DNA from 4 places in the Rummeliibacillus sp. SL167 genome. Region 3 is predicted to be linked to each of the others. Evidence: riboswitches for the same ligand, from Rfam matches in the RefSeq annotation. Region 3 holds a riboswitch; each other region holds the start of a gene.
The links. Region 3 has a riboswitch for S-adenosylmethionine ahead of FEZ13_RS11290 (bifunctional homocysteine S-methyltransferase/methylenetetrahydrofolate reductase). Riboswitches for the same ligand answer to the same signal wherever they lie in the genome.
Positions count from the first base shown of each region.

Region 1 (7,609 bases), on a different contig from region 3:
TAACTGTAGCTGATATGTCCATCTTCAATAGCTTTTGCCAAAGTAGCAAAGGCTAAATAGGGATATATCGCATCTACACCATATCCGATCAATGCAGCATAATGATGTACTTCTCTTGTTTCACCTGTTTCAACAATGATACTTACTTTTGTACGTTGCCCTGTTTGTACAAGATGTTGATGAACACTACTTGCTGCAAGTAAAATAGGAATGACAGGTGTGTTTACGCTTAATGATTTATCAGACAAAACAAGTAGCTGAACACCTTTTTCAATCGCTTCATCTGCCTCTTTTGCTAGTCTTGCCAAATCTTTTTCCAAATCTTCTGACATTGCAAGATCAATAGTAGTTATATCAAATTGCTTTTGCGCTTTTAACTTTTGGAATTGACTATTCGTCAACACAGGTGTTTTTAAAAAGATGCGATGACAATTTTCGGCAGTCGGATGCAATAGATCACCTTCTGCACCAAGAAGAGTCATTGTTGAAGTCACAATATGCTCACGAATCGAATCAATTGGTGGGTTTGTTACTTGAGCAAATAATTGCTTGAAATAATTGAATAACGATTGTGGTTTATCAGATAGGACTGCTAATGGCGCATCATTTCCCATTGAACCAAGCGGATCTTTTCCTCCAACCACCATCGGAACTATATATTTCTGAACATCTTCATGCGTATAACCGAACACCTTTTGTCTAAATAATAGGTCATCTATTTTTTCCGGTCTTTCTTCTGAAGGCTCAACCACAACAAGGTTTTCTTCTAACCATTTAGCATATGGTTTTGCCTGTGCCATTTCAGATTTTAATTCTTCATCTGAAACAATCCGTCCTTGTTCTAAATCAACAAGCAGCATTTTCCCCGGACTTAGTCGTTCTTTATAAACAATGTTTTCTTCCTCGATATCAACTACACCAACTTCTGATGAGAAAATGATGTAATCATCCTTTGTGACATAATAACGTGCAGGTCGTAAGCCATTACGATCCAATATCGCACCAATTTGTTTTCCATCCGTGAAACAAATAGCCGTTGGTCCATCCCAAGGTTCCATTAGACAGCTTTGATATTGATAAAAAGCTTTTTTCTCAGCGGAGATATGCGGATTTTCTGTCCATGGTTCAGGAATCATCATCATCGCTGTTTGGGCAGGTGTACGACCAGCTAACACGAAAAATTCAAATGCATTATCTAACATCGATGAATCACTACCATTTGGATCTGTAATTGGTAGGACTTTTTCAAGATCTTCTCCGAAAGCTTCAGAAATAAATTGTTGCTCACGCGCCTTCATCCAGTTAATATTACCTCGTAACGTATTAATTTCACCGTTATGAATAATATAGCGATTAGGGTGTGCACGTTCCCAAGATGGGAAAGTATTTGTACTGTAACGTGAATGGACCATAGAGAAAGCTGATGTGAAGCGTTCATCTTGTAAATCTAGATAAAATTCTACTACTTCTTCCGGTGCTAATAGACCTTTAAATACGATTGTACGGCTTGACATGCTTGCGCAATAAAAATCTTTATTTTGTTTTTTTGCCCATAATTCTGTTTGTTTCCGAATCAAATACAACTTTCTTTCAAAAGCAAGAGAATCATTTGTATTTACAGCCTTTATAAACACTTGACGAACAACTGGAGCCGTTTCTTTGGCAATGTCGCTCAATGGTTCAGGATTAACCGGTACAGTACGCCAGCCAAGTAATTCTTGCCCTTCTTTCACGATGAAATCATTTAGTTTCGTTTCAATTTCTTGTTGCACTTTACTGTTTTTATCAAAAAATAACATTCCTACTCCATATTGTCCGACAGCAGGTAATGTCCAATCTATACAAACTTCGCGGAAAAAGGCATCCGGGATTTGAACCATTAGTCCAGATCCATCTCCTGTTTTGCCGTCACTTCCGCGTCCAGCTCTATGATCTAATCTACATAACATTTCTAAGCCTTTCATCACGATGTCATGTGTGGGTCTACCCTGCAATTGTGCGTAAAGTCCAATACCACATGCATCATGCTCAAATTGTGGAGAGTATAAACCTTGTGCTGTTGGAATTTTGTGAAATGTCATACGATTCCCTCCTTTATATATAAAAAGTGACTTAAATATATTTTAGTTTTTCAAATTGATATAAACAATATATAATTTGGATAGGATTAATCTATAAAATAGATAAATAGGAGATGACATGGCGTGGAACTAAGACAATTAAGATATTTTGTAGCAGTTGCTGAAAGAGAACATATCTCTGAAGCTGCGGAAAATTTACATGTAGCGCAGTCAGCTGTTAGTCGTCAAATCGCCAATTTAGAAGAAGAATTAGGTATCGAATTGTTTGAAAGAGTAGGTCGTAACGTAAAACTAACACCGATTGGTAAGACTTTTCTTGAGTATACAATCGCTGCGTTACAAGCCATTGATTTTGCTAAAAAGCAAGTTGATGAATATTTGAATCCTGAAAAAGGGACGATAAAAATCGGTTTCCCTTCAAGCTTGGCAAGTTTTCTTTTGCCTACCGTCATTTCGGCATTTAAAAAAGAGCATCCAAATGTTTCCTTTCACTTAAGACAAGGTTCCTACCGATATCTCATTAATGCCGTCAAACAACGTGAACTAAACTTAGCCTTTTTAGGACCTGTTCCTGCAAGAGATGACGCGATCAATACTAAAATACTGTTTACAGAAAATATTGCGGCTCTTGTGCCCGCATCACACCAGCTTGCCACAAAAGAAGAGATCCAATTAGCAGACCTGCGTAATGAAGGATTCGTGTTATTCCCAGATGGGTACATCTTAAACAAAGTAGTGGTAGAAGCATGTAAATCTGTTGGCTTTAGCCCCAAAATTAGTTCAGAAGGAGAAGATATGGACGCTTTAAAAGGTTTGGTGGCAGCAGGCATAGGCGTTACGCTCCTACCGGAAAGTGCGTTTTACGATTCGACTCCTCGGCGCACAAAAAAATTAGCTCTTGTTGAGCCACCATTTACACGTAATGTTGGTGTGATTTATCCTGTTAATCGAGAACTAGCACCATCTGAAAAAATTTTCTTGAATTTTGTGAGTCAATTCTTTACTAGGTTATCTCAATTCAAATAAAATTCACGTACCATCATATCATATTCAAGAATAAATCTATGTGAAATCATTATATATATTTTTTGAAAAAAATAAAATTCTATACGTAAACATTTTTTCTCTTGTCCCGATCCAATTGACCATCATTTTTTTTGCATATGGATTACAATCATTGATTTTTCCATAAACCGGCATAAAAAATTTATGTTTCTAAATACAAAAAGACGCTAAAACAAATAATGTTCTAGCGTCTTTTTCTCTTGCATTGATAAGCGAGAAGTTCCAACCGCAAGACTTAAGTACAAGCAGACAATGAGACATACAAATCACTGCCTAGAAAAGTCTTTTGTTTCAAACTTCACTAACACATAGAAGAAAATGAACACCACTATGTGAAATTTTATTTTGCTTATGCTATTAATTATTTAGATACTGGTACTACTGAACCTTTCCATTCTTCATTGATAAAATCTTGAATTTCTTTTGAATGTAATACGTCTACTAATTTTTTCACTGCTTCATTATCTTTGTTTTCTTTCTTCACAGCTATAACATTCACATATGGAGAATCTTTATCTTCAAGAGCAATTGCATCTTTTGTTGGGACTAACCCAGCATCGATTGCGAAGTTAGAGTTGATAACAACTGCATCTCCTTCTTTGTTTTCGTACATTTGTACTAACATTTCAGGGGCAGTTTTTGTATCGATTTTTATGTTTTTAGGATTTTTAGCAATATCTTTGATTTCAGCTGATGCTTTATCAACGCCATCTTTCAATGTGATTAAACCTTTAGCTTCTAATAATGTCAAAATACGACCTTGGTCAGCTACAGAATTACTGATAAGAATAGTTGCACCCTTTGGAAGATCATCTAGAGTTTTATATTTTTTAGAATAAATACCGATTGGTTCAATATGAATACCTCCAGCATTTACAAAGTCATATCCATTATCTTTAATTTGTTGTTCAAGATAAGGAATGTGTTGGAAATAGTTTGCATCTAAATCACCAGAATCAAGATCTTTGTTTGGTAATACATAATCTTGATATTTTTCGATTTGTAAGTCAACGCCCTCTTTTTTAAGAATTGGTTGCGCTTTTTTAAGAATGACAGCATGTGGTGTATTAGAAGCACCTACTACCAATTTTGTTTCTTTTGCATCTTTTTTTGAATCGTCAGAAGCAGATTTATCATTGCTTCCGCAAGCTGCTAAACTTAATGCTAGTGAAGCTGTTAGGATTCCTGCTATTAGTTTCTTCATAAAATAACCTCTTTTCTATTTTTTCTCTATGTGAACGTTGAAACAACGTATACACCAATTATCGTTTATCCGTTTTCGATGTGATGAAATCCCCGATAAATTGAATGATAAATACAATGATTAACACTAATATGGTAGCGACCAAGGTTACATCGTTACGACTACGTTGAAACCCATCCATAAATGCCAAATTGCCTAAACCACCTGCACCGATTACGCCTGCCATTGCGGTGTAGCCAACTAATGCTACCGCAGTGACCGTAATACCAGAGATTAGAGCTGGCAGAGATTCTGGTATTAAAACTTTCCAAATGATTGTCCAAGTTTTTGCCCCCATCGAGCGAGCGGCTTCAATAACACCCTTATCGATCTCACGCAAAGCAATCAGAACCATCCGAGCATAAAAAGGTGCGGCACCGATAATCAAAGCTGGTAAAGCTGCATTGGCACCACGAATAGTACCTAATAAGAATTTTGTAAATGGAATTAAAAGAATAACTAAAATGATAAATGGAATAGATCGGAAAATGTTAACAAATGAACCTGTTAATACATTGACAATCTTATTCGCCCAAAGCTGTGTTGGACTTGTTAAAAACAATACAATCCCAAGAACTAGTCCTAAAATAAATGTAAGAAGTGTGGAAACAGCTGTCATATAGATGGTTTCTCTAGTAGCTTCCCACATCATTTCCCAATCGACATTCGGAAAGAGATCATTCAGCATTATTGATCACCTCCGATTTAATGCCTTGTATATCTAAATATTGAATAGCTTTCGCTACATGATCTGTATCGCCAACAATCCGGACAATTAATGTACCATAAGGTCCGCTCTTCGTAGGTGAGATATTGCCGTGAACAATATTCACGTCAACATTGAACTCACGTATTAGTTGTGAAATAACAGGTTGTTCTGTTTTAGAACCTACAAAGAATAACTTAATCAGTTGATCATTTGGATAATCTTCCAGCATTTGTGAAATAGATTCTTTATGTCCTGCTGTTTCCGTTACTTGGGAAACAAATTTTTGGGTGATTTCTGCTTTTGGAGATTGGAAAACTTCGAGAACATTTCCACGTTCCACAATCTTTCCTGCTTCCATTACTGCAACGCGATGGCAAATCTTACGAATGACATGCATTTCATGAGTGATTAATACAATGGTTAACCCCAGTTTTTCATTGATACTTACAAGTAAATCTAAAATTGCATCCGTCGTTTCTGGATCAAGAGCTGACGTAGCCTCATCACAGAGCAATACTTCTGGATCATTGGCCAATGCTCGAGCAATCCCCACCCGTTGTTTTTGACCACCAGAGAGTTGAGATGGATAAGATTTTTCTCTTCCTTTCAAACCAACTAGCTCGATTAGTTCAAGCACCCGTTTTTGACGTTCTGCTTTGCTAATACCCGCAATCTCTAATGGAAAGGCTATATTTTCTTCTACTGTTCTTGACCATAATAAGTTGAAATGTTGGAAGATCATACTTATTTTATGACGAGCATTTCGAAGTTCTTTTCCTCTTATCGCTGAAATGTTTTGTCCGTTTACAATAACTTTCCCTGATGTAGGTTTTTCTAAACCGTTGAGTAATCGGATCATTGTACTTTTCCCAGCGCCGCTATAACCGATAATGCCAAAAATCTCGCCATCATTTATTGATAAGTTAACATCATTAACTGCAGTAAGATACCCATTAGCGGTTTTGTATTTTTTTACGACATTTTCTAACTGAATCATTATCAAAACCACCTTCTATTTTTAAGCGACTGACATGTGAATGTAACTATACATTTGTTTGTCGAATTAGAAAAACTATTTCATTCTTAACCTTGTCCATATTTAATATATTGCTGATATTCCTCAACAGCCCGCTTGCTCCTGCGGTTACTCGTCGCAGAAAGAATTTGCTCCTGCGGTTACTCGTCGCAGAAAAAACATGCTCCTGAGACCGCTTATTGCAGAAATGGCTTCACCGTAAGATCTATACAATTTCTTGCAAGAAGTCGCTACCTTTCACTCAAGTATGAGTGTATCAGCAATGTTCTATGTAGGAGTCCAAAATAAAAACCCTTCTGCAAGACTAACAGAAGGGTTCACGTGCAATTACGAAACCGTTCTCTCATCTCCCAAAGTTGTTCACTTTGCGTGAATTGGCACCATATCACATTGTGACGGTTGCCGGGCTTCATAGGGCACTTCCCTCCACCACTCTAAATAAGACAACGTAAATAATTATTTAATTTATGTCTGTTACTTTACCACTCTATGTTAGCATCGTCAATCTTTTTTCTGAAATTTATCAAATAAATATAAAACAGATCGGAATGCATAAATTTTATCTTCTATTTCCCCATTTTTTGCAATCAATAAACACGGAACACTTTCAATCTCATAATCAATAGCTATCTGTTTAATATAATTGATATTTGCTTTTCCTATTGGAACATCTGGAAAAGTTTCTTCTATTATTGCCATCATTTTAGATGCAATTTTACATGTACCACACATCGGGGTATATAAATAGAAAGCGCATAATGATTGGCTTTCCTTTGTACTCTCCCATTGTTCAATAGACCATTCTTGCATGATATGTCATTCCTTATTCTATAAGATAAGCTGGGTTTACTTTAAAATTCGCAGCTAATAATATTCTAGCTAAATATTTTCTCGGTGTCGCTTCAACTTGTTTATATAAAGTACGCGTTCGTAAAAAGTATGCTTCTGGATATTCTTTTTTCATCAAAGCTCGTAAACAATCACCTGAATAATCTTCATCAAAAAAAGCATACAAATCATATTCTTCATAGGGGTAAATCAGTTCTTCAAGGTTACTTGCGCTAATAGTTCCATTTGTACAAAGTATCGGAATATCTTCTGCTAATAAGGGTTGAATTTGCAATTTATCTTGCCTACCTTCTACAATAAGCACTTTATCAGACATGCTAATCACTCCTTACAGTTTTGTCCCGCATAAACAGGCAGTAATCTTATAAGGGTTGCTCTCTGGAATAAAGTGAGTAACTGCCTGTATATGCCCGACTGGTTCAACTAACTCTCAATAGGCTAAGAAACACCCATTGTGACAAGTTTCACTTTGTCCCGCATAAACAGGCAGTAATCTTATAAGGGTTGCTCTCTGGAATAAAGTGAGTAACTGCCTGTATATGCCCGACTGGTTCAACTAACTCACAGTGGGCTAAGAATCGCCCACTGTGACAAGTTTCACTCAATCCAACTTGAAATTGTACATA
Region 1 covers NZ_VCBM01000004.1:70,517-78,125, forward strand. Annotated here, with positions in the region: gene gltB (glutamate synthase large subunit) at 1-2,081, opposite strand, end outside; gene gltC (glutamate biosynthesis transcriptional regulator GltC) at 2,205-3,107, shown strand; gene FEZ13_RS15655 (MetQ/NlpA family ABC transporter substrate-binding protein) at 3,508-4,350, opposite strand; gene FEZ13_RS15660 (methionine ABC transporter permease) at 4,409-5,077, opposite strand; gene FEZ13_RS15665 (methionine ABC transporter ATP-binding protein) at 5,067-6,095, opposite strand; SAM riboswitch class I at 6,475-6,579, opposite strand; gene FEZ13_RS15670 (thioredoxin family protein) at 6,636-6,944, opposite strand; gene FEZ13_RS15675 (toprim domain-containing protein) at 6,958-7,299, opposite strand.
Region 1: it holds a riboswitch for S-adenosylmethionine, as region 3 does, so the genes downstream of both, FEZ13_RS15665 (methionine ABC transporter ATP-binding protein) here and FEZ13_RS11290 (bifunctional homocysteine S-methyltransferase/methylenetetrahydrofolate reductase) in region 3, are expected to answer to the same signal.

Region 2 (7,609 bases), 2.4 Mb from region 3:
TTCCCGAGCGATATCAATCGAAAAGTTGTGGATGATGCTTGTCAATGGATGAAGTTACAGCAATCGTAATGGGGTGAACATGGTGGGGTATATCAAAGCAAGGGTTAATCCTGAAATGCTAAAAAATAAACAATTGGGATTTGATGAGAAATATTCCTATTGGCAAGAATTGTGGACCAATTATACGGAACCATATACAGAAGTTCAAATTCAGAATTGGAAAGAAGAAAAGCAGGTTATTGAAGAGTTAGAACAAATCAGCTTTGTGTCTCGGGATGAAGGGCTTGTCAAAATCCAACTGGTCATGTTAGAAGATGATACTCGAAACTATTTTAGAAACAAACCACATATAGATGGAAAACTTAAATGGTTTTCCATCCTCTTTCATGATGAGGAGATGAGGGAAGGAATCGAAATCCGTAATTATGGAGAAGAGGTTTTCTTCAATCAAGTAACAAAGGATGAAGCCGAACCAATTGTCGAGATGTTTGAACAATGTCAATTGATCGTAGAATTTGTACCGGATGATACGGACTAAATGTGCACTGCAACTTTTGTTGTGGTGTGTTTTTATTATTGAAATAACTGGTCGTCGTTCATTAAGTCTCTTCTATTTATTTTTTGTATAAAAAGTTAATAAGGATAATGGTATGAAACGAAAATATCCTATTTAAGAGGTGAAATAGGCTTTTTTCATACTAAATGATAGCGGCATGAATTTGACTGCCATGTAGCTTTTTTTGTATAAAAAATTTGTCAGAAGCAGATTGGTTGGGTAAGTTGTTTCTGAAAGTTTACTTTACATGCATCTTAAAGTGAACCACACAGTTTGTTTATATAAATCAAAAACTCGACCAATTCATTGAAATTGGTCGAGTTGGATACGATTTTGGATTACTTATAGGTTGATGGGACTACTAAGCGAGTGGTGCCCCTTTTTTAGCAATATCTTCAGCGACTGAACCGAATTTTTTAAAGTTTTCATGGAACATACCAGCTAATTCAGTTGCCTTTTTATCATAAGCTTTTTTATCGGCCCATACATTACGTGGATTTAAAAGTTCTGTTGGAACATCTTCAATAGCTGTTGGGATTGCAAGACCAAAAACTGGATCTCTGTCAGTAAATACATCGTTGATTTTACCGTTGATAGCAGCGCGGACCATTGTACGAGTATAAGAAAGTTTCATACGGCTACCTTCACCATAGCTACCACCAGTCCAGCCAGTGTTGACTAAGAAAACATTTACTTGGTGTTCGTCAATTTTCTTTCCTAACATTTCTGCATAAACTGTTGCATGAAGTGGGAAGAATGGAGCACCGAAGCAAGTAGAAAATACTGGTTCTGGTTCTACAACACCACGTTCTGTACCAGGGATTTTAGACGTGAAGCCTGATAAGAAATGATACATCGCTTGTTCTTTTGTTAGTTTGCTGATCGGAGGTAAAACACCAAAAGCATCAGCTGTTAAGAAGATAACTGTTTTTGGGTGACCTGCAACAGATGGATCAACGATATTTTCGATATTTTGAATTGGATATGCAGCACGAGTATTTTGTGTTAGTGTAGCATCATCGTAATCAGGAACACGACTGTCAGCATTGACAGCTACATTTTCAAGTACAGTACCAAAGTTGATCGCATTATAAATTTCCGGTTCTTTTTCAGCAGAAAGGTTGATTGTTTTTGCATAGCAACCACCTTCGATATTGAATACCCCATTATCAGACCAACCGTGTTCGTCATCTCCGATTAGTTTACGATTACCATCAGCAGATAATGTTGTTTTACCAGTACCTGATAAACCGAAGAATAGAGCAACATCACCTTGTTCACCAACATTTGCTGAACAGTGCATGGAAAGAATGCCTTGTCGTGGTAATAAGTAATTCATAATACCAAAGATTGATTTTTTCATTTCACCAGCGTATTCAGTACCGCCGATTAAAATAATACGTTTTTCAAGAGATACGATGATAAATGTTTCTGAAGCTGTGCCATCAACTTTAGGATCTGCTTTAAATGTTGGGGCAGATACGATTGTGAAATCAGCATCATGAGTTTTAAGTTCTTCATCAGTAGGTCGGATGAATAATTGGTGAGCAAATAGGTTATGCCAAGCGTATTCATTAACAACTCGGATCGCTAGGCGAGAGTTTTTATCTGCACCTGCAAAGCCTTTAAATACAAAAACTTCTTCTTTTTGCTTTAAATAATTGATAACTTTGTTATATAATGAATCAAATACTTCTGCGGAAATTGGTTGGTTAATTTTTCCCCAGTCAATATGATCTTTAGAAGATTCTTCAACTACCATAAATTTATCTTTAGGTGAACGTCCTGTATATTTGCCTGTTACTGCACGAACTGCACCATCAACTGTTAAGATTGCTTCACCGCGTGAAGTTGCTTTTTCCACTAATTGTGGGACTGAAAGTTGCTCTAAAATGTTTTGTCCTTGTAATAAGTCCTTCAGTTCATTCGCAATTTCTACTGAATTCATCTTGGTTCGTACCATCCTTTTTTTATTTATTTATTATATGCCCTTCTGAAAAGGGGATCTAGTTATTCATTTCGAGAATTAGTATAACACATTTGAATGAATAGTCTATACTAATTATTAATTATTTTTTTAAATTTGACTTTTTTCAAAATCAATAGAGAATACGTTTGACTTTCGGAACAATATCACTTACTATAAGCATTAGAACGGATACTCTTATCCCGAGCTGGTGGAGGGTCAGGCCCTATGAAACCCGGCAACCTGCATTATTTTTCACGTAATGCGTTGGTGCTAATCTGATGCAAGGAACATTCCTTGAACGATAAGAGTGAAAGGTGCTTACGAAACATATCCTTTCCTCATTGTTTTTCGATGAGTGAAAGGTTTTTTTTTTCAAAAAATAGAAGCAAATCTGATTTGTTTCATTATTATATGCGATTTGTGGCATTCTATTTATACTATGTACTGGCACTTTCTATATCCTCGTGTTAAAAAAGCAGCTTACAGCGGGCTTGTCGTTTAGTGTAACTGTTTAAACGGACATGGGTAATGAGTACCGTATCTTTTTTCGAGAGGATCTCGTTATAATAGGAGGAAACCAAATGACAAACAGACGATTATTCACATCAGAAAGCGTAACAGAAGGACATCCGGATAAAATCTGCGACCAAATTTCAGATGCAATTTTAGATGCAATTATTGCAAAAGATCCGAATGCGCGTGTAGCATGTGAAACAACAGCTACAACAGGTCTAGTACTTGTAGCTGGTGAAATTTCAACTACTACATATGTAGATATTAAAGGTATTGTACGAGATACAGTGGCAGAAATTGGCTATACTCGTGGCAAATACGGCTTTGACGCCGAAAATTTAGCTGTGCTTGTAGCGATTGGTGAACAATCACCTGATATTGCACAAGGTGTTGACCAAGCATTAGAAGCTCGTGAAGGCTCTATGACAGATGCAGATATTGAAGCCATTGGTGCAGGGGATCAAGGTTTAATGTTTGGCTATGCTTGTAATGAAACACCAGAATTAATGCCATTGCCAATAAGCCTTGCCCATAAATTGGCACGACGCTTATCAGAAGTTCGTAAATCAGGCCAATTATCTTACTTACGACCTGATGGTAAAACACAAGTGACGGTCGAATATGATGAAAATAACCAACCTGTACGAGTAGACACTATCGTGATTTCAACTCAACATGATGAAGAAGTATCATTAGAACAAATCAAAAAAGACCTAAAGGCGGAAGTGATTGCGAAAGTTGTCCCAGCTGAATTACTTGATGACAATACCAAATACTTTATCAATCCAACAGGTCGTTTCGTAATTGGCGGACCAAAAGGTGATGCAGGTCTTACTGGTCGTAAAATCATTGTTGATACCTATGGCGGTTATGCTCGTCATGGTGGCGGTGCTTTCTCAGGAAAAGATGCAACAAAGGTTGACCGTTCAGGAGCATATGCAGCTCGCTATGTTGCGAAAAATATCGTCGCAGCAGGCCTTGCAGAACGTGCAGAAGTTCAACTTGCTTATGCTATCGGTGTTGCACAACCAGTATCAATTGCAGTCGATACGTTTGGCACTGGTAAAGTAAAAGAAAGCGATCTAGTAGAAGCGATTCGTGAACTCTTCGATTTACGTCCAGCAGGTATCATCAAAATGTTGGATCTACGTCGCCCTATTTACAGGCAAACAGCAGCATATGGACATTTTGGACGGACTGATTTAGATATTCCATGGGAAAAAACAGATAAAGTAGCAGCATTGAAAGAAAAATTTGCTGTAAAAGCTTAGAAAATCAATGACCAAATCAAAAAGGTCATTCGCCATGATGATGGTGGATGACCTTTTGTTTTGTGTAAAATGTTAAAGTAAATTATCGAGGTAGCGGGTTGTTTTGTACAGATTTATAATATTGCCCTTTTTCGTAGTATTCGTTTAGGATACGATCCATATCTTTTTTGTCTTCCTCTGTTAGTTCACGAACCACTTTTGCAGGACGACCGAATGCAAGTGTATTTGGTGGGATTTTCTTTCCTTGCGTAACCAGACTACCAGCACCAATAAATGCGCCTTCACCAATTTCAGCACCATCTAAAACGATGGAAGCCATTCCTATTAGTGCTCCTTTTTTTATATGACAGCTATGAAGTGTTACTTGATGGCCAATGGTGGCTTCATCTTCTATAATTAGCGGTGCAGCTGGACTTTGATGTAAACAACAGAGATCTTGAATATTTACTTTACGACCAATAATAGTAGGCGAAACATCACCACGAATAACGGTATTATAAAAGATAGATGAATCTGGACCTATCGTCACATCTCCTGTTATAACAACATGATCACCAATGAAAGCAGATGGGTCAATAGATGGTTTTTTATCTTTAAATGGATAAATCATCGAAAATACGCCTCATTTCAAGTTAGAATTTTTTATAATTATCGTAACAAACGGATGTGATAATTGGAACAGAAAAACATAGAATACGTTAAAATAGAGATAGAATCAATGAGGAGAGAAGTAATTATGTGGAAATGGGAAGCTGAAGGTCAAGCGAAAGCAGTGGTTGTTTTTATACATAGTGCATACGAGCACCATCGAAGATATGCTTGGTTAATTGAAAAATTGAGAACGTCTGGAATGCATGTCATCACTGGTGATTTACCAGGACATGGTGAAGAGAGCAGGCGTAAAAAAGCGCATGACGAAGATTTTAGAGATTATGCAAAGTTTATTCGTCAAATGATGCAAATCGCATTTACTTACAATTTGCCGATCTTTATCATTGGGCATGGGTTAGGCGCAACACTTGCCATTCAAATAGAAAGAAAACATAAATACGAATGTGCTGGGATGATTTTGACATCTCCATGGATGCATTTAATTCATCAACCCTCTAAGTTATCCAATGCCTTAACAGGATTGAGCAAATTAACGGGGAATATGAAGATTCATCATGACATTACGGTAAAGCAGCTAACACGTAGCTATGAATTTTATAAAGAAGAAAAAGATGATATTTACTATAATTCAGTGATTACTGTTAATTGGTATCGAGAATTACATCAATTTATGAAGAATGTTGTGATAGCCACCGAAGAATTGCCAGACATCCCCGTACTGTTGATGAATGGCGGAAATGATAAAATCGTTTCACCAGCGCACAGTAAAAAGTGGCTTATGCAGCAAAATATTTCGGAATTGCAATATAAGGAATGGAAAGTTTGTTATCATGATTTGTATCAAGAACCTGAGCGGAATGATATTTATCAGTATATGGAATCTTTCATCTATAACGCATTACGAAATATTGGCTATATTATTTAATCATGCTATATAAGAAAGATGTCCGTCGTTGAATCATCAATTGACGGACATCTTTTGGGTATTGCCTGAAACATTTTTCAACGCATCGTCTGTTCAGTTAATAATCATTTTGACTTTTTAATGCCGCTTCTTCAGCAGGAATACGAACGAACATTATCATTATATTCAAAGCTGAAAATACAATGGTGGTGAAGTAGGCTTGGAAAATTAATGGAATAACAGCAATTTCTAAAGCAACGATGATATAGTTTGGGTGAGAAAGCCATTTGTATGGACCTTTTTTTACCAAAGTGGTATTGGGCAATACAATAATCTTCGTATTCCAGAAATGTCCAAGCGATTTAATAGACCAGATTCGACCAATCTGTAAGAGTAGAAAAAATCCAAGCAAAATAATCCAAAATGGACTAAGAGGAGCATCCTTTAAAATATATTCAATCCATAAACTGCTCAAAAATAACCCATGCAGCATAACGATAAAGGGATAATGTGATTGACCGAATTCAATCGCTCCACGATTTTTCATGTAACGTTCATTTTCTCTAGCAATTCGTAATTCTACTAATCTTTGGATACAAATGATTGTAAAAATAATGGCAAATAAAATATTTATCACTCCCACTCTAGTAATACTAACTCTCCACTAAAACCTGGGCCGAGAGAAGTCATTATTCCGAATTCACCGCGATTTGGTTGTTGATCCATAACATATTTCAGTACATAGAGTACCGTTGGAGAAGACATATTGCCGTGCTGCTGCAAAATAATAGAACTGGGTGCTGCTAATTCTTTTGGAAGTTCCAAGGCGGATTCATACGCAGTAAGAACCTTTTTGCCACCTGGATGAGCGATAAAACGATGAATAGTTTGCGGAGAAAGTTCATGCTGAGCAAGAAAGCTTTCTACAAATGGTGCAAACCATTTTACGATAATATTAGGAATGCTTTTGGCAAAGATCACATGCAGACCATCATCTTCAATTCGCCAGCCCATAATATCCTCAGAATTCGGTAATAATTTTGAAGCAGTTGCTTGAATACGAGGTAAAGTTTTGGTATGAGATAATTTTACTTGGTCACCGCTTATTAAAGCGCAGGCAGCTCCATCCCCAAAAAGGGAAGTGCCGATAAAGTTACTTTTATTCAAATCCTTTGGTTGAAATGTTAGACTGCATAGCTCAACGCAAATCACCAAGACTGATGATTCTGGATGTGCCAAACAATAGTCATTTGCACGGCTAATTCCTGCAGTACCGCCACCACAGCCAAGCCCCCATATTGGAATGCGGACAACATCATTGGAAAAAGATAATTGGTTCATTAATCGGGCTTCTATACTAGGTGTTGAAATCCCTGTAGTCGAAACAAAAATAATAGCGTTAATATCCCTTATTGTCACATCTGCTGCTTCTGCTAAACATTTCTGAATAACTTTTATGCTATATTCCGTCGCTAACTCAATATATAAGTCATTTTTTTCTGAAAAAGAGTGATTTTCTTTATACCATTCTATTGGCATAGCCAGTTGACGATTAAAAATTTCCGCATTTTTAAATACTTTTAAATATCGTTCAAGCTTATTCATCTTTCCCGTAAAAAGTTCCTTGATGAAATTCTCTGCATTGTCCTGCGTTAGCGAATAAGGAGGAGCATATGTACTAACGGCTTGTATTTTAGGCATAGATCATTGAACTCCTTTATAATTGGATGGTTTCAATAATCTATGCATACGATCAAATATTTAAAACAAAATATGGTTCAATA
Region 2 covers NZ_VCBM01000001.1:90,496-98,104, forward strand. Annotated here, with positions in the region: gene FEZ13_RS00325 (alpha/beta hydrolase family protein) at 1-69, shown strand, start outside; gene FEZ13_RS00330 (hypothetical protein) at 83-538, shown strand; gene pckA (phosphoenolpyruvate carboxykinase (ATP)) at 918-2,504, opposite strand; SAM riboswitch class I at 2,718-2,833, shown strand; gene metK (methionine adenosyltransferase) at 3,107-4,309, shown strand; gene FEZ13_RS00345 (gamma carbonic anhydrase) at 4,392-4,919, opposite strand; gene FEZ13_RS00350 (alpha/beta hydrolase) at 5,046-5,846, shown strand; gene FEZ13_RS00355 (isoprenylcysteine carboxyl methyltransferase family protein) at 5,944-6,462, opposite strand; gene FEZ13_RS00360 (type III polyketide synthase) at 6,459-7,526, opposite strand.
Region 2: it holds a riboswitch for S-adenosylmethionine, as region 3 does, so the genes downstream of both, metK (methionine adenosyltransferase) here and FEZ13_RS11290 (bifunctional homocysteine S-methyltransferase/methylenetetrahydrofolate reductase) in region 3, are expected to answer to the same signal.

Region 3 (7,609 bases):
TTATGGTTAAAAAGGGATATGATATAGGTGAAGACCATATATATCATATCCCTTAAATTTTGAGGTTGGGATATCATAAAGCTAAGTTTTGACCTATCTATCAGCATGTTCAACTCATTTTGTCTGTAGAAAATGCTTTTCTGTAGTAAAATCAAATGTATATCAACTATATGTTGAAATAGAATAGTCCATTCTACTTTAAAATTCACATATTTCTTATAAACGTTGTGACCAAAATCATGGCGTCTATTTTTATGAAAGATTATACTGAAAAATGTCAAAAAGCGCATGATGTCGCTAAATGAAGGAGTTGAGCAACTTGAAAACAGTTGTCGTTGTCGGTGGAGGTATTACAGGTCTTTGTACAATGCACTATTTACAAAAACAAAAAAAAGAAAAAAATTTAGATATAAGGCTTGTATTAGTTGAAAAAAATGAATTTCTCGGCGGTAAAATACATTCAGAACATGATCAAGGTTTCATCATGGAAACAGGTGCCGACTCCATTGTTGCTCGTCACCAAAGTGTTATGCCACTTGTTCAAGAATTAGGTTTAGAAAATGACCTAGTTTACAATGGAACAGGTATTTCATATATATATACAAATAATACTCTGCATGCTATTCCAGCCGATAGTGTGTTTGGTATTCCAACAAGCATCGAATCGCTCAACAGTAGTACACTTGTATCGCCACAAGGCAAAAAAGAGGCTTTAAAAGATCTAGAGTTGCCTAATGACCGTTTTACAAAAGATAGTTCCATTGGTGAATTTCTTGAATATTTTTTAGGCAAAGAATTAGTGGAAAAGCAAATTGCACCAGTATTGTCTGGCGTGTACTCAGGTGATTTATACAAATTAACGATGGCTTCCACACTACCATATCTACTTGACTATAAGGAACAATACGGCAGTATTATCAAAGGCTTCGGTGCAAATCGCGAGCAGTTCCAAAAGTCAGCCAATAAAAAGTTCATCTCTTTTAAAAATGGTTTGTCACAATTGATTGATCGTTTAGAGGAAACATTGACGGATGTAGAATTCATCAAAGGTGTTGCAACGACAAATATAGAAAAACAAGGTCAACAATACATCTGTTCATTTGATAAGCATGAAGATATTGTTGCAGATTTTGTTGTGTTATCCACACCACATGCCGTGACGAGTGAAATTTTGAAAGATAAAGCAATAGATCAAGATTTAAATACGATCCATAATGCGTCTATTATAGCCGTCTATGTTGGTTTTGATATACCGGATGAAAACCTACCGGCGGATGGTACAGGTTATATTGTTTCTGAAAATAATGATGTAAAATGTAATGCTTGCACGTGGACAAGTCGTAAATGGAAGCATACATCGGAATCAGGCAACTTGTTAATTCGTGTATTTTATAAAAGTGCGAACCCCTTATTTAAAGATTTAAAACATTTAAGCGAAGAAGAAATAACAGCGATCGTATTGGATGATATCAGGAAATCATTAAAATTAAATGGAAAGCCAACTGTTGTAAATATTACAAAGTGGAATGATTTAATGCCGATTTATGGCATGGAGCATGCGGCAATGGTCAAATCTTTAAATGCTCAATTAGAAGAAAAATATCCTAATGTCCTTTTAGCTGGCTGCTCATACTATGGCGTTGGAATTGGTAGTTGTATCCAAAATGGTCAAGATACAGCACAGAAAATCGCTAGCCAATTAGTATAGAAAAATTATCACAAAAAATATTTATATATGACAAAATTCAAATGAACCAAGAGGGGGATTTTCCATTCTTGGTTTTTTGTTTGTCAAAATAGATGCGGGTATGTAAGATGGAAAGACAGAGAAGATGAAAGAGGTTCATAAGATGATCAGAAAATTATGGCTAGTGCTTGGGATCTTATTCCTTTTTATTGGATTCGTATTCATTTTTCAGAAACCAATAATGGGCTATTTAGTTGCCAATATGTCTGAAGAAACCATTCAAAAGTCGAATGTGAAAGAAATAGAAACATCACCTGATACAACATTTGATTTTAAAGAAGTGAAAAATATCGGTCTACAAGATGTCATCAATGCCCAAACAAAAAAGAAAGATGTTCATGCAATTGGAGCCATTAGTGTTCCAGATGTTCACCTACAGCTACCCATTGTTTATGGTATTTCGAATATCAATCTTACTATTGGCGCAGGAACGATGAAACGAGATCAAGTAATGGGACAGGGCAACTACGCTTTAGCTGGACATAACATGAATAATGGAAAAACTCTATTCAGCCCATTAACAAAAGCAAAAAAAGGTATGATGGTTTATATCACGGACTTTAAGAATATATATGAATATCAAATTTCAACGATGTTCATCGTTACACCTACACAAGTAGAAGTGATTGAAGATCAACAAGATGAAAAGTTACTTACATTAGTGACATGTAATTATAATGGTGAAAAACGTATGATTATTAGAGGAAAACTGATTAATAAACAAGCATACACAGATGATACAAAATATTTCAAGATAAGCAAATGAGTTAAGTGTGCTGATGGAGAAAAAATGTGCAATTATAACTCTATTTTTCATATTGTCTTGACGAAATTAAGATAAAGAGGTATGATTCTTTTAATTATTCTAACAATTAGATAACATTTCTTATCAAGAGAAGCTGAGGGACTGGCCCGAAGAAGCTTCAGCAACCAGCCAAATGGTCAGGTGCTAATTCCAGTGGAGTAATCCTGCAGATAAGAAGGGAATTAATAAATGATCATTCTAAAACCTTCTTATTTTGTAAGAAGGTTTTTTATTTTATTCTGCATGAATAGGTAGTAAGCTTTGCCACTCAGGGCTACAAATAATAGCCGAGTATGTGGGGATTCTCTGCCTGTAAAATGCCTGATCCGTCAACAAATATTCATTGGGATAGAGGCACATCTCCCATTGTGGAAAGTTGTGCTTTATAGTGACGGACTATTTAGAAAAAGAAAGGATGGACTATATGGGACTTTTAGAGAAACTTCAATCCCAAGTGCTAACTGCAGATGGTGCAATGGGGACATTATTATATTCATATGGTATCGACTATTGTTATGAGGAATTGAATGTTACAAAGCCAGAAGTTATTGAAAATATCCATCAGCAATACATTGATGCAGGTGCAGATATTATTCAGACGAATACTTATACAGCGAATGGCATCAAATTAGAACGTTATGGACTAGAAAATTCAGTGAAAGAGATTAACGAGGGTGCCATTCAAATTGCTAAAAGAGCAGCTTCAAAGGGTGGACAGTTTGTCTTAGGCACAATTGGTGGTATTCGAGGAATACGAAAAAGTGATGCAACTTTAGAAGAAATTATTCGATGTTTGGATGAACAAGCAGGTTATTTATTAGCGGGTAATCCAGATGGGTTATTGCTCGAAACTTATTATGATTTTGATGAACTTGCAGCATCCGTTAAGCATTTACGTAAAATAACGGATATTCCTATCATTTCTCAAGTATCTATGCATGAACCAGGGATATTGCAAAACGGTTTGTCTTTAAACGATGCGCTCCATCAATTAGAAGCGATTGGTGCAGATATCGTTGGAGTCAACTGTCGCCTTGGTCCCCACCATACCATTCAAGCGTTCGAAGATGTAGAGCTCCCTACAGAGGCTTTTCTTTCGGCTTATCCAAATGCAAGTTTACTGGATGTTGAAGATGGAAAAATTGTTTATGAGTCTGAGGCAGATTATTTCGGACGTTCTGCAGTTTTGCTAAGAGATCAAGGTGTACGCCTAATCGGCGGATGTTGTGGAACAACGCCTAAACACATAGCTGCCATGAAACATCGATTAGCAGATCTACCACCCATTTATCACAAAGTAGTCAAACATAAAGAAGTTATTCAAATTAAAGAGGCAGCAAAAGATCCCTATAAACCACTTCATGAAAAGGCCAAAAACGAACGTTCCATCATTGTTGAGCTCGATACACCTAAAAATTTAGAAATCGAGAAATTTATAAAGGGTTCAAAGGCTTTATACGAAGCTGGAGCAGATGCGATCACAATGGCGGATAACTCGCTTGCTTCACCGCGCATTAGCAATATAGCGATGGGCTCCATCTTAAAAATAAGCCATCATATTCGTCCGCTTGCTCATATTACTTGCCGTGACCGAAATTTAATTGGGTTGCAATCACATTTAATGGGGTTAAATGCTTTGGGAATTCATGATATTTTAGCTGTTACGGGAGATCCATCAAAAATTGGAGATTTTCCAGGTGCAACCAGCGTTTATGATGTATCAAGTATTGAACTTATTCAATTGATCAAACAATTAAACGAAGGTATTTCATTTTCAGGAAAGCCATTGCGGAAAAAAGCGAATTTTTCCATTGCTGCGGCATTCAATCCAAATGTTCGTGTCGTTGAGCGTGCGGTGGGGCGCTTGGAGAAAAAAATTGAAGCGGGGGCAGATTACTTCATCACACAGCCTGTTTATAGCAAGGAAAAAATAATCGAAGTATACGAAGCAACGAAGCATTTAGATACACCTATTTTCATTGGCATCATGCCCCTTACTAGTTTAAGAAACTCTGAATTCCTTCATCATGAGGTACCGGGTATCAAACTTTCAGAAAGTGTATTAGAACGTATGAGGGTAACAGGAGAAGATAAAGAAGCTGCAAAGGTAGAGGGAATCGCTATTGCAAAAGAGTTGATCGATACAGCGGCTGAACTGTTCAATGGTATTTATTTGATCACACCATTTATGCATTATGATATGTCAATCGAATTGATAAATTATATTCGCGAACTAGATTACAAGAGAGAGGAAGAAAGCAACTATGTCAAAGCATCTCATTGAGGAACGACTTAAAAATCATATTTTAGTATTAGATGGTGCTATGGGAACAATGTTGCAAAATGCAAATTTAACAGCAGCGGATTTTGGCGGAGAAGAGTATGAAGGCTGTAACGAATATTTGAACATCACACGCCCTGACGTTGTTGAATCGATTCACCGCGCATATCTTGAAGCAGGATCAGATGTTATTAGCACCAATACGTTTGGTGGCACACCAGTTGTTTTAAACGAATATCATTTAGGAGACCGAGCAGAGGAAATCAATAAAAAAGCCGTTGAAATTGCGAAGAAGGCGGCAAATGAGTTTTCAACTCCAGAATGGCCACGTTTTGTTGCAGGCTCTATGGGGCCAACAACCAAAACATTATCTGTAACAGGTGGCATTACCTTTGATGAGCTACAACATGATTTTTATATACAAGCAAAAGGGTTGATCGAAGGTGGAGCGGATGTTTTATTACTTGAAACAAGTCAAGATATGCTAAATGTAAAAGCAGGTACGCTTGGTATTAAGCAAGCTTTTGACGAGCTACATAAAACAATTCCTGTGATGATTTCGGGAACGATTGAGCCAATGGGGACAACGCTTGCTGGTCAGGGAATTGAAGCATTCTATATTTCCATTGAACATATTAAACCACTATCTGTTGGCTTGAACTGCGCGACAGGACCGGAATTTATGACGGACCATTTACGATCACTATCAGAAATTGCGACAAGCTATATTAGTTGTTATCCAAACGCGGGATTACCTGATGAAGAAGGGCATTATCATGAGACCCCTGAAACTTTATCTAAAAAACTTGCTGGTTTTGCAGATAAAGGTTGGCTAAATTTGGTAGGCGGATGTTGTGGCACAACGCCTGCTCATATTCGAGCAATACGCGAGGTTGTAAAGGACCGTAAGCCGCGTAAAAAGCCGGATCACGAACATGGTCATGTGGTTTCTGGTATTGACCCATTGATCTACGATGATTCTATGCGTCCATTATTTGTGGGTGAACGGACGAACGTTATCGGCTCTCGTAAATTTAAAAGGCTTATTGTGGAGGAAAAGTATGAAGAGGCCTCTGAAATTGCACGTGCGCAAGTAAAAAATGGCGCGCATGTTTTAGATATTTGTCTAGCGAACCCAGATCGTGATGAGTTGGAAGATATGAAAGAATTTATGAAAGAGGTTGTAAAGAAAGTAAAAGTGCCTTTTGTCATTGATTCAACCGATGAAAAGGTGATCGAAGAGGCCTTGAAATATTCACAAGGTAAAGCGATTATTAACTCGATTAACCTTGAAGATGGGGAAGAACGTTTCGAAAAAGTACTACCAATCGTCAAAAAATACGGTGCTTCTGTCGTAGTCGGAACCATTGATGAAAAAGGAATGGCAGTTGATCGTCATCGTAAGTTAGAAATCGCTGAACGTTCTTATGAATTATTGGTTCATAAATGGGGCATTTCACCAGAAGATATTATCTTTGATCCACTTGTTTTTCCAGTTGGAACAGGCGATGAACAATATATAGGATCAGCTACTGAGACCGTTGAAGGCATTCGTCTCATTAAAGAAAAATTGCCAAGAGCTTTGACCATACTTGGTGTAAGTAATGTTTCATTTGGATTGCCCCCAGTAGGACGTGAAGTATTAAATGCTGTTTACCTTTATAATTGTACACAAGCCGGTCTCGATTACGCGATTGTAAATACAGAAAAGATTGAGCGTTATGCTTCTATTCCTGAAAACGAAATCAAACTAGCGAATGATTTGTTATTTCATACAAATGATGAAACACTGGCTGTATTTACAGACTTTTATCGTGATAAAAAGAAAGAAAAAACAGAAGCAGACATTCCAAAAACTGTTCCAGAACGATTATCTTATTATATTGTTGAAGGAACAAAAGAAGGTCTTATTCCTGATCTACAAGCAGCCTTGGAAATGTATGATACACCGTTAGAGATTATTAATGGGCCACTAATGGCTGGTATGGCTACGGTTGGTAAGCTTTTTAATGACAATCAATTGATTGTTGCGGAAGTACTACAATCTGCAGGGGTTATGAAAGCTGCGGTCTCATTCCTTGAAGATTTCATGGAAAAAAAGGAAGATGATACGGGAAAGGGAAAAGTAATTCTTGCAACTGTAAAAGGCGATGTCCATGATATTGGGAAAAACCTTGTGGATATTATTTTAAGTAATAATGGCTATAAAGTGATTGATTTAGGTATTAAGGTTTCGCCTCAAGAACTTATAGAGGTCATTCGTACTGAAAAACCAGATATCGTTGGGCTATCAGGGTTACTTGTAAAATCTGCTCAGCAAATGGTTGTTACCGCACAAGATTTCAAAGAAGCGCAGATCAAAACACCTATTCTTGTGGGTGGTGCAGCATTATCTCGGAAGTTTGCAGACACAAAGATTGCTAAAGAATACGATGGTCCTGTGTTATATGCTAAAGATGCTATGCAAGGGCTTGAAATAGCAAACCGCCTGCAAAGTGCTGATAAAGAAAATCTATTATCCGAGTTGCATGCAGCACAGGAAAAACGAATGGCACAAGAAGCAAAAAGAGGAGAAAGAACAGCGGTTGCTGTAGCACCAAAACCAACTAAAACAGTACGCACAGATGTGCCAGTTTTTGTGCCACAGGATTTAATAAGACATATATTAAGAGATTATTCTGTTGCTTATCTACAACCATATGTGAATATGAGAACATTGATTGGCCATCACCTTGGTTTGAAAGGCTTTAACGAATCGATGCTTGAAAAAGGTGAT
Region 3 covers NZ_VCBM01000001.1:2,507,607-2,515,215, reverse strand. Annotated here, with positions in the region: gene FEZ13_RS11300 (protoporphyrinogen oxidase) at 320-1,708, shown strand; gene FEZ13_RS11295 (class A sortase) at 1,851-2,513, shown strand; SAM riboswitch class I at 2,631-2,729, shown strand; gene FEZ13_RS11290 (bifunctional homocysteine S-methyltransferase/methylenetetrahydrofolate reductase) at 2,977-4,836, shown strand; gene metH (methionine synthase) at 4,817-7,609, shown strand, end outside.

Region 4 (7,609 bases), on a different contig from region 3:
AAACGTACTACGACGATGACTTCTCCATTTTGTAGCCAATTCCCCATACCACCTTCAAATATCTTGGATTTTTAGGATCTACTTCAATCTTCTCTCGAATTTTACGAATATGTACCGCAACAATATTTTCTGCGTTATAGGCAGGTTCTTGCCATACTCGCTCATAAATTTCGGAAATGGAAAAAACGCGACCTGCATTCATTAATAAAAGCTCTGTAATGTTATATTCGATTTTCGTTAATTTAATAGGTTCGCCATCAAGTAACAATTCTTTCGCTTCTGTATCTAACGATAAACCACCAACTACTATTTTCCCTGGATGTTCACTATAAGTACCTAATTTTACATAACGTCTCAGTTGGGATTTTACCCGAGCCATCAATTCCAACGGATGAAATGGTTTCGTCACATAATCATCTGCTCCAACAGACAAGCCATGAATTTTGTCTGAATCTTCCACTTTGGCACTTAATATAATGATCGGGATATTGCGCTCTTCTCGAATTTTAAAAGTGGTTTGGATGCCATCAAGTTCAGGCATCATAATATCTAGAATAATGAGATGTACTTCATTTTCCGTTAATCGTTCAAGTGCTTCCACACCATTTGCAGCCTTTAACACGTGATATCCTTCGTTTTTCAAATAAATCTCAATACCATCTCGTATATCCTGATCATCATCTGTTACTAGAATTGTATAAGATTCCACGTCTTACACCTCATTTCTTTATTTCCTTATGGGTATCATCTTACAGATGAAATCTTAAAAAGTAGTCATCATAAAAATGAAGAAATTCTTAAGATTTTCTATATAGTTACTTATAGTTTACAGGATTCCCATGTTTCTTCCAAAAAATTTTTTAAAACCGATTTAACAATAATTTGTTAATATTTTCCATGAATAACCTTGACAATTTTTATAAAAAGTTGAGGATTGTACTTTCATTGATTATAATGTGAAGGATAAAAGGGAAAAAGGAGGCCTTGCGTGATGTACAAATCAGTGGCGGAAACGGCAAAGGATATTTCTATGCCAGAACAGCAAGTGATGCGTTATGTGTTAGAAGGCCGGATTCGTGCTGTCTATGATGGTGAACAGATGCTAATTAGTAGTGATCAATTCGAACGTTATCACGAACAACTACAAAGAATAAAAGAAGAAATTGAAATATGGAAAAATACCCCTATACCTGAGGATATTGATATTAAAGATGAAGATTAAACTGTAATAACATGTCCCAAAAACAAAAAAATCTGCTTATCTCTAAAATTAGAATAAGCAGATTTTGATAAAATGAAACTTCATCAATGGAAGTTTTTTTATATGGGAGCTTTACTACCTGATACGAAACCTTCTTGTATAACAAAGTTCTTTAATGGTCAAATCGAAACGACAGCAGGTGTTTTCACCAACATATCTGCATAGTCTTCAACCATTACACTTGCTGTTGGAAACATACCAGCTCCTGGACCTACAAGCGTAAGTGTTCCGATATAATTTGTGTCTAATGCCACTGCATTATTCACACCTTCAATATTATAGAGAGGATGTTCCGGACCTACTAATTGTGGTCCAACTGTCGCAACGATTTTACCCGTTACTTTATCACGGCGAACATCTCCTATGTGACGATAACGTAATCCTTTTGCTTTTGCTTCTGCTACTTGTTTGGCTGTTATTCCAGTGATACCCACGACATCTACATCATCCCAATTCGGTTGTTCTCCAAATGCTAATGCACTTAAAATCATTAACTTACGGAATGGATCTTGACCTGAGATATCATTATATGGATCAGCTTCAGCATAGCCTAAATCTTGTGCATCTCGTAATGCTTTATCAAATGGTAAGCCTTCACTACGCATTTGCGTTAGGATATAGTTGGAAGTTCCATTTAAGATACCTTGGATATGGCTTACTTCGTTTACACGTAGGATGTTCTGCATTGTTTTAATAACTGGTACACCACCAGCCACAGTCGCTTCATACCCAACCTGAACACCATATTTTTTTGCCTTTTTTTGTAAGGCTAAACCATACCTAGAAAACATCACTTTATTTGCTGTAATAATGTTACAACCTTTTTCAATAGCTTTAGACAAATATCTAAATGCAGGCTCCTCTCCAACAATTGCCTCAAAAACAACCTCTAAATCAGGGATTGCAAGAATATCTTCAAAATTATCTGTTAGTAATTCTTTTGGAGCATGCGGACGCGGCTTATTCACATTGTTTACAAGAATTTTAGCGATTTCAATGTCTACTCCTAAAGTATGTTTAAATTGCTCTCGCTTTTCATTAACAATATGAAAAATTCCTTGACCAACTGTGCCGAAACCTAAAATTGCTACCTTCACCGTTGTCATATTATTCGCCTCCAAATTTTTTCTCTATATCTAAAAATACGCAGAACCACATCATACGTATTCAAATGATCATTTTGTATCATGAATATGTGACCCGTACATGTAAAGAAATTCTCAATTATTGAACTTAATGATGATTTTAGCTTACATGCGGACAGATTACAAGGAAAATCTTTCTGAGAAGGACAAATGTTTTTTCTGGGAGGTCATGAAAAACGCTTACATCGTTGATTTTATCAAATTTTCTCATTTTCAAAAAAAATAAAAAAATTATTTTAGACAACAGAGAAGAAAAGAGTAAACGCCGCCACTACGTCACCCTTTCTATAGTATTCACAAAAAGATTTTTATTCTTTCTCAGCTTTCAATGTACCTACTTACTTACCTTTGCAAATGCCACTTCTAATGCAGCGATGATATCTTCTGCTGATTCAAATCCAATCGAAAGACGTACTAATTCTTCTGGAACTCCAGCTTTTTCTAATTCTTCTATAGCTCAATTGTTGATGAGTTGTAGATGCTGGATGAATAATGAGTGAACGAGCATCCCCAACATTTGCGACATGGCAGAACAATTCGATATGATCGATCAACTGACGCCCTGCCTCACGACCACCTTTGATACCAAATGTTAATACTGATCCATAACCATTGTATAAATATCTTTTAGCTAGTGGAGCGAATTCGCTATCCTCAAAACCATTGAAATGAACCCATTCTACTTGATCATTTTGGCGAAGGTACTCAGCCACTTTTCGCGTATTTTCATTATAGTAAGGAACACGTAAGTGCAATGTTTCTAGTCCTTGAAGTAGTTGGAATGCTGCTTCTGGACTAAGTGTTGGGCCGAAATCGCGCAATAATTGGACACGTAAACGCGTAGCAAACGCTACATTTGCTGTATCGATTCCGTAGCGTAAACCATGATAGGACACATCTGGTTCTGTATAATCAGGAAATTTACCGCGAGTCCAATCAAATGTACCAGCATCAACTGCTACATCAGCGATTGTCTTACTGCCCGTTAAAGTGGGATAAAAAGTTCTATGTAAAATGTTAGAGTTAGCAAACAAAATATTAATCGTACACTTACCTCAATATCTTTCTTTTCCGTATAGAACCTAAAAATAAAAACCCTTCTTCCTGTAAGAAGAGGGTTGATTCGTAATTTCCTCCCCTTATCTTTCAGATTTGAGTAAAATCTGTAGGAATTAGCACCGTAGCAAGTACACATACACTCACTGGTTGCTGGGCATCGCAGGGCCTATCCCTCCGCCGCTCTTGATAAAGGTTATTTGATTTTGTTCCATCTTATTGTCGTAAGTATAGAAGATACTCGGATGAAAAGTCAATAAATTTTTCAAAATTATTAATTATTTTAATAAAGTAAAATTTTGCATAGAAAATTTTTCCATTCACACTTTATCCCTTGCCTCTTACTTGTGACTTGAATTGAGGCATTACCTGAGCATCGGATAAGAAAATCTATCTGTATTCATTTTTATTTTTACTTTACCAATACAATATTTTTACATTTACATTCTTATTTTCTTTTGCTTTTACACGATTTTGAAGGCTCTATTTGATAGGTCAAACATTTACTATCCAAATAAAATATTTTCATATATTTTCCTTTTTTCGACATAATTCCATATGTTTATCCTATGTTTTCACCTTATAATGGAATTATAAGAAAGGGATGAGAAGAATGGATAAAGCGAAAGAGAAAAAAAATTTAAAACCATTATGGATTGGACTAGCTTTTGCTGTACTAATTATTATTACATTTTGGCCAAACAGTGGAGATTTACCTGTAGCTGGCCAAAGAAGTCTAGCTATTCTTGGATTCGCCGTTATTTTATGGGTAACAGAAGCGGTTTCTTATCCAGTTAGTGCCGCTATGATTATCGCCATCACAGCCGTATCAATCGGTCTAGCGCCAACGATTGAAGATCCTTCTTTAGAATACGGTACTGCTAATGCTTTAAAAATGGCTTTAGGCGGCTTTAGTAATTCTGCCGTTGCACTCGTTGCCGCTGCTCTTTTTTTAGCCGCTGCCATGCAAGCAACAAATTTACATAAACGACTTGCCTTATGGATTTTGTCGATGGTCGGTACGAAAACAAAAAGCATTGTGTTCGGAGCCATTATTGTATCTATTATTTTAGCATTTTTCGTACCAAGTGCTACCGCTCGAGCAGGAGCTGTAGTACCAATCCTACTAGGTATGGTCGCAGCTTTTGGTCTTCCAAAAGATAGTAAACTTGCAGCGTTATTGGTCATTACTTCTGTACAAGCTGTCTCTATTTGGAATGTGGGGATTAAAACAGCCGCTGCTCAAAATATGGTCGCATTAAGCTTTATCAATAAGGAATTCCAAACAGATGTTTCTTGGAGTGAATGGTTCATGTATGCAGCACCATTTTCGGTTATTATGTCAATCGTGCTATTTTTCGTTATGATTCATTTGATTAAACCGGAAACGCAAAAAATTGAGGGTGGTAAAGATTTGATCCAGTCTCAATTGAAAGAATTAGGACCTGTCAAAGCATCTGAAATTCGTCTGATTATTATTTCTTTGGTATTACTATTCTTCTGGGCAACAGAAGGTAAATTACACCCATTTGATACAACAACCGTTACTATTGTTGCTATTGCTATTTTATTGGCTCCTAAAGTAGGTGTTTTCAATTGGAAACAGGTGGAAGGGCTTATTCCGTGGGGAACAATCATTGTATTTGCAGTGGGCATCGCACTTGGCACAGTGTTACTTGATACACAAGGCGCCCAATGGCTATCTACAAAAGTATTCGGCTCACTTGGCTTAGAACATATGCCCATTCTAGCAACGATCGCTTTAGTATCAGCATTTAATATTCTCATTCACCTTGGCTTTGCAAGTGCAACAAGTCTTTCTTCTGCGTTAATTCCTATCTTCATCGCATTAACGACCACCATTCACTTTGATGTCAACAATGTTGGTTTCGTATTAATCCAACAATTTGTCATTAGTTTTGGTTTCTTGCTACCTGTCAGTGCACCGCAAAACATGCTTGCCTATGGTACAGGTGCTTTCACTGTTAAAGACTTCTTAAAATCAGGTATACCCCTTACAGTGATCGGCTATCTACTCATTCTATTATTTAGTGCGACTTATTGGAAATGGATTGGACTACTCTAAGGATAGATTGTTACAAATAAGTAGCTATTCGAAATGTAAAAGAAGTGTGATTCAACATCAACGTTGAATTGCACTTTTTTGCTCTTAATAATCGATTGCCTTTCTAAGTACCCACTTTCTCTTTCTAATATTCAGTACAATAATTTATTCGTATATCATATTTTATTGACGATATCTATGAAAAAAGATTTCAGTAGTAACTTTCTACAAAATCCCTTATAGTGAAATAGATACCTATTATAAAGGAGTTGACATTCTAATGGTCAAGGAACTATTACGTAGTCATACCTCTGTTCGGAAGTATACTGGTGAAAAAATCTCAAAGGAAACCGTACAAGATTTGATTGAAACTGCTCAAATGGCAGCAACATCTCACTTTGTTCAAGCTTATAGCGTTATTTGGGTAACTGATGAAGAAAAACAACAAAAGCTTGGAGAATTATCCAATAATCCTTTCCAATTCCAGACTGCCGGCGCAGCATTTCTATTCTGTGTGGATTTCAAACGTTTACAAATTGCTGGTCAAAAGCAAGGAGTAGAAATCGTAGCAGATTCAGCTGAAAACGTCTTAGTTGGTGTTGCTGACGTTGCTCTTTTTGCACAAAACTTCGTGATCGCGGCTGAATCAGAGGGCTATGGTATTTGCTATATTGGTGGTGCCCGTAATAACCCCGAAGAAATCAGCGAGTTATTCGATTTACCTGATTACGTCTTCCCGTTATTCGCCATGACAATTGGTACACCTACAAAGCGGAACGAAGCGAAACCTCGTCTCCCTTTAGATGCTGTACTACATGAAAATAGCTATGATGTAGAAAAATACGATCAGCTATTAGATGCCTATGATGCAACTTTAGAACAATATTACGCAAGTCGTTCATCCAATCAGAAAATAGCCAATTGGACGAAACAAATGGCTGACTTCCTAATTGAACAACGTCGCCCTTTTATCAAAGACTTTTTAGCAAAAAAAGGATTTACTTGGAAATAAAGTGAAACTTCCATCAGCGGGGGTTTTCTTCATCCCCCACTGAACTAAGGGAACTCAGGTTAAAGACACCACGTCCTGTGGCAACACCTGAAAGACCAACATCCTGCCCGCCCGAACCAATCGGACGCATGCGGAAGTTGATCCCCCATCTATCTTTCTCGTTTCTTTCTATATCTTGAGATGGGGATCTTACTGCCCGTTAAAGCGGGATAAAAGATTGGTGAAGCGAATGACCTACAGATAAGAAAAGGCTTCGCAATAGTGGCGCGAAAACATCCACCCAAAAACTTCTACAATAAAAAATCACAAAGCGCAAATGCTGTTCAATCAACATTTGTGCTTTGCGATTCTATAGTCTTCCTCTTATTAAAAGAAAGTTATTAAACAATCCCCTACAAATTAAATCCAATTTAGCTTACTTTTCCTCGATATCTTCAATCACAATCTCTTTAACAGGTAAGAAAACGTCTGTTGAGTTTACATATTTTACTTCTACCTTGTCTCCCTCTTTTAAATACACTGCAAGAGGCGATACTTCTGAACTTACAATATAATTTTCTTTATTGTCTAATAGGAAAGAAATAGTTGTATAATCATTATTTTTCTCTTTATAAACACGCAATACTTTCCCTTTTACTGTTTTTTCTTCGTTTGAAGAACTGCTATTTAAAGAGCTGTTACCGGAGCGATTGATCAATGTTTTATATTGTCGCAGCGCTTCATTTGGAGTAGCTGCTGAGACTGAAAGTTCAGGGTTGGCTGCTGAGACAATCGAATAATTTTGTAAAAATCCATTGGAATCAAGCACTGGCACTAACCAGCTTGCTTCACCATAGAAATTATAAATAATCGGCATAGAAGCTTGCCATTTTTTTTCGATAAATTTTTTCTCAATAATTTGAATAGCACCTTGTGAATCCATATAAGCTTCATCTTTATTTCCCGAATAGTAGGTTGCTTGACCTGTACGAGCGTTTGTGAGTGAATAACCAAGCATTGAATCTACACCCTCTTTAGGGCTTGTGAAATCAGTGAAATAATACATCGTTCCGTTTTCATCAAATACTGGA
Region 4 covers NZ_VCBM01000002.1:71,717-79,325, reverse strand. Annotated here, with positions in the region: gene FEZ13_RS11850 (response regulator transcription factor) at 8-709, opposite strand; gene FEZ13_RS11845 (MerR family transcriptional regulator) at 992-1,222, shown strand; gene FEZ13_RS11840 (homoserine dehydrogenase) at 1,381-2,367, opposite strand; partial or broken gene FEZ13_RS11835 (PLP-dependent transferase) at 2,741-3,380, opposite strand; SAM riboswitch class I at 3,543-3,658, opposite strand; gene FEZ13_RS11830 (DASS family sodium-coupled anion symporter) at 4,076-5,548, shown strand; gene nfsA (oxygen-insensitive NADPH nitroreductase) at 5,808-6,539, shown strand; gene FEZ13_RS11820 (MFS transporter) at 6,955-7,609, opposite strand, start outside.
Region 4: it holds a riboswitch for S-adenosylmethionine, as region 3 does, so the genes downstream of both, FEZ13_RS11835 (PLP-dependent transferase) here and FEZ13_RS11290 (bifunctional homocysteine S-methyltransferase/methylenetetrahydrofolate reductase) in region 3, are expected to answer to the same signal.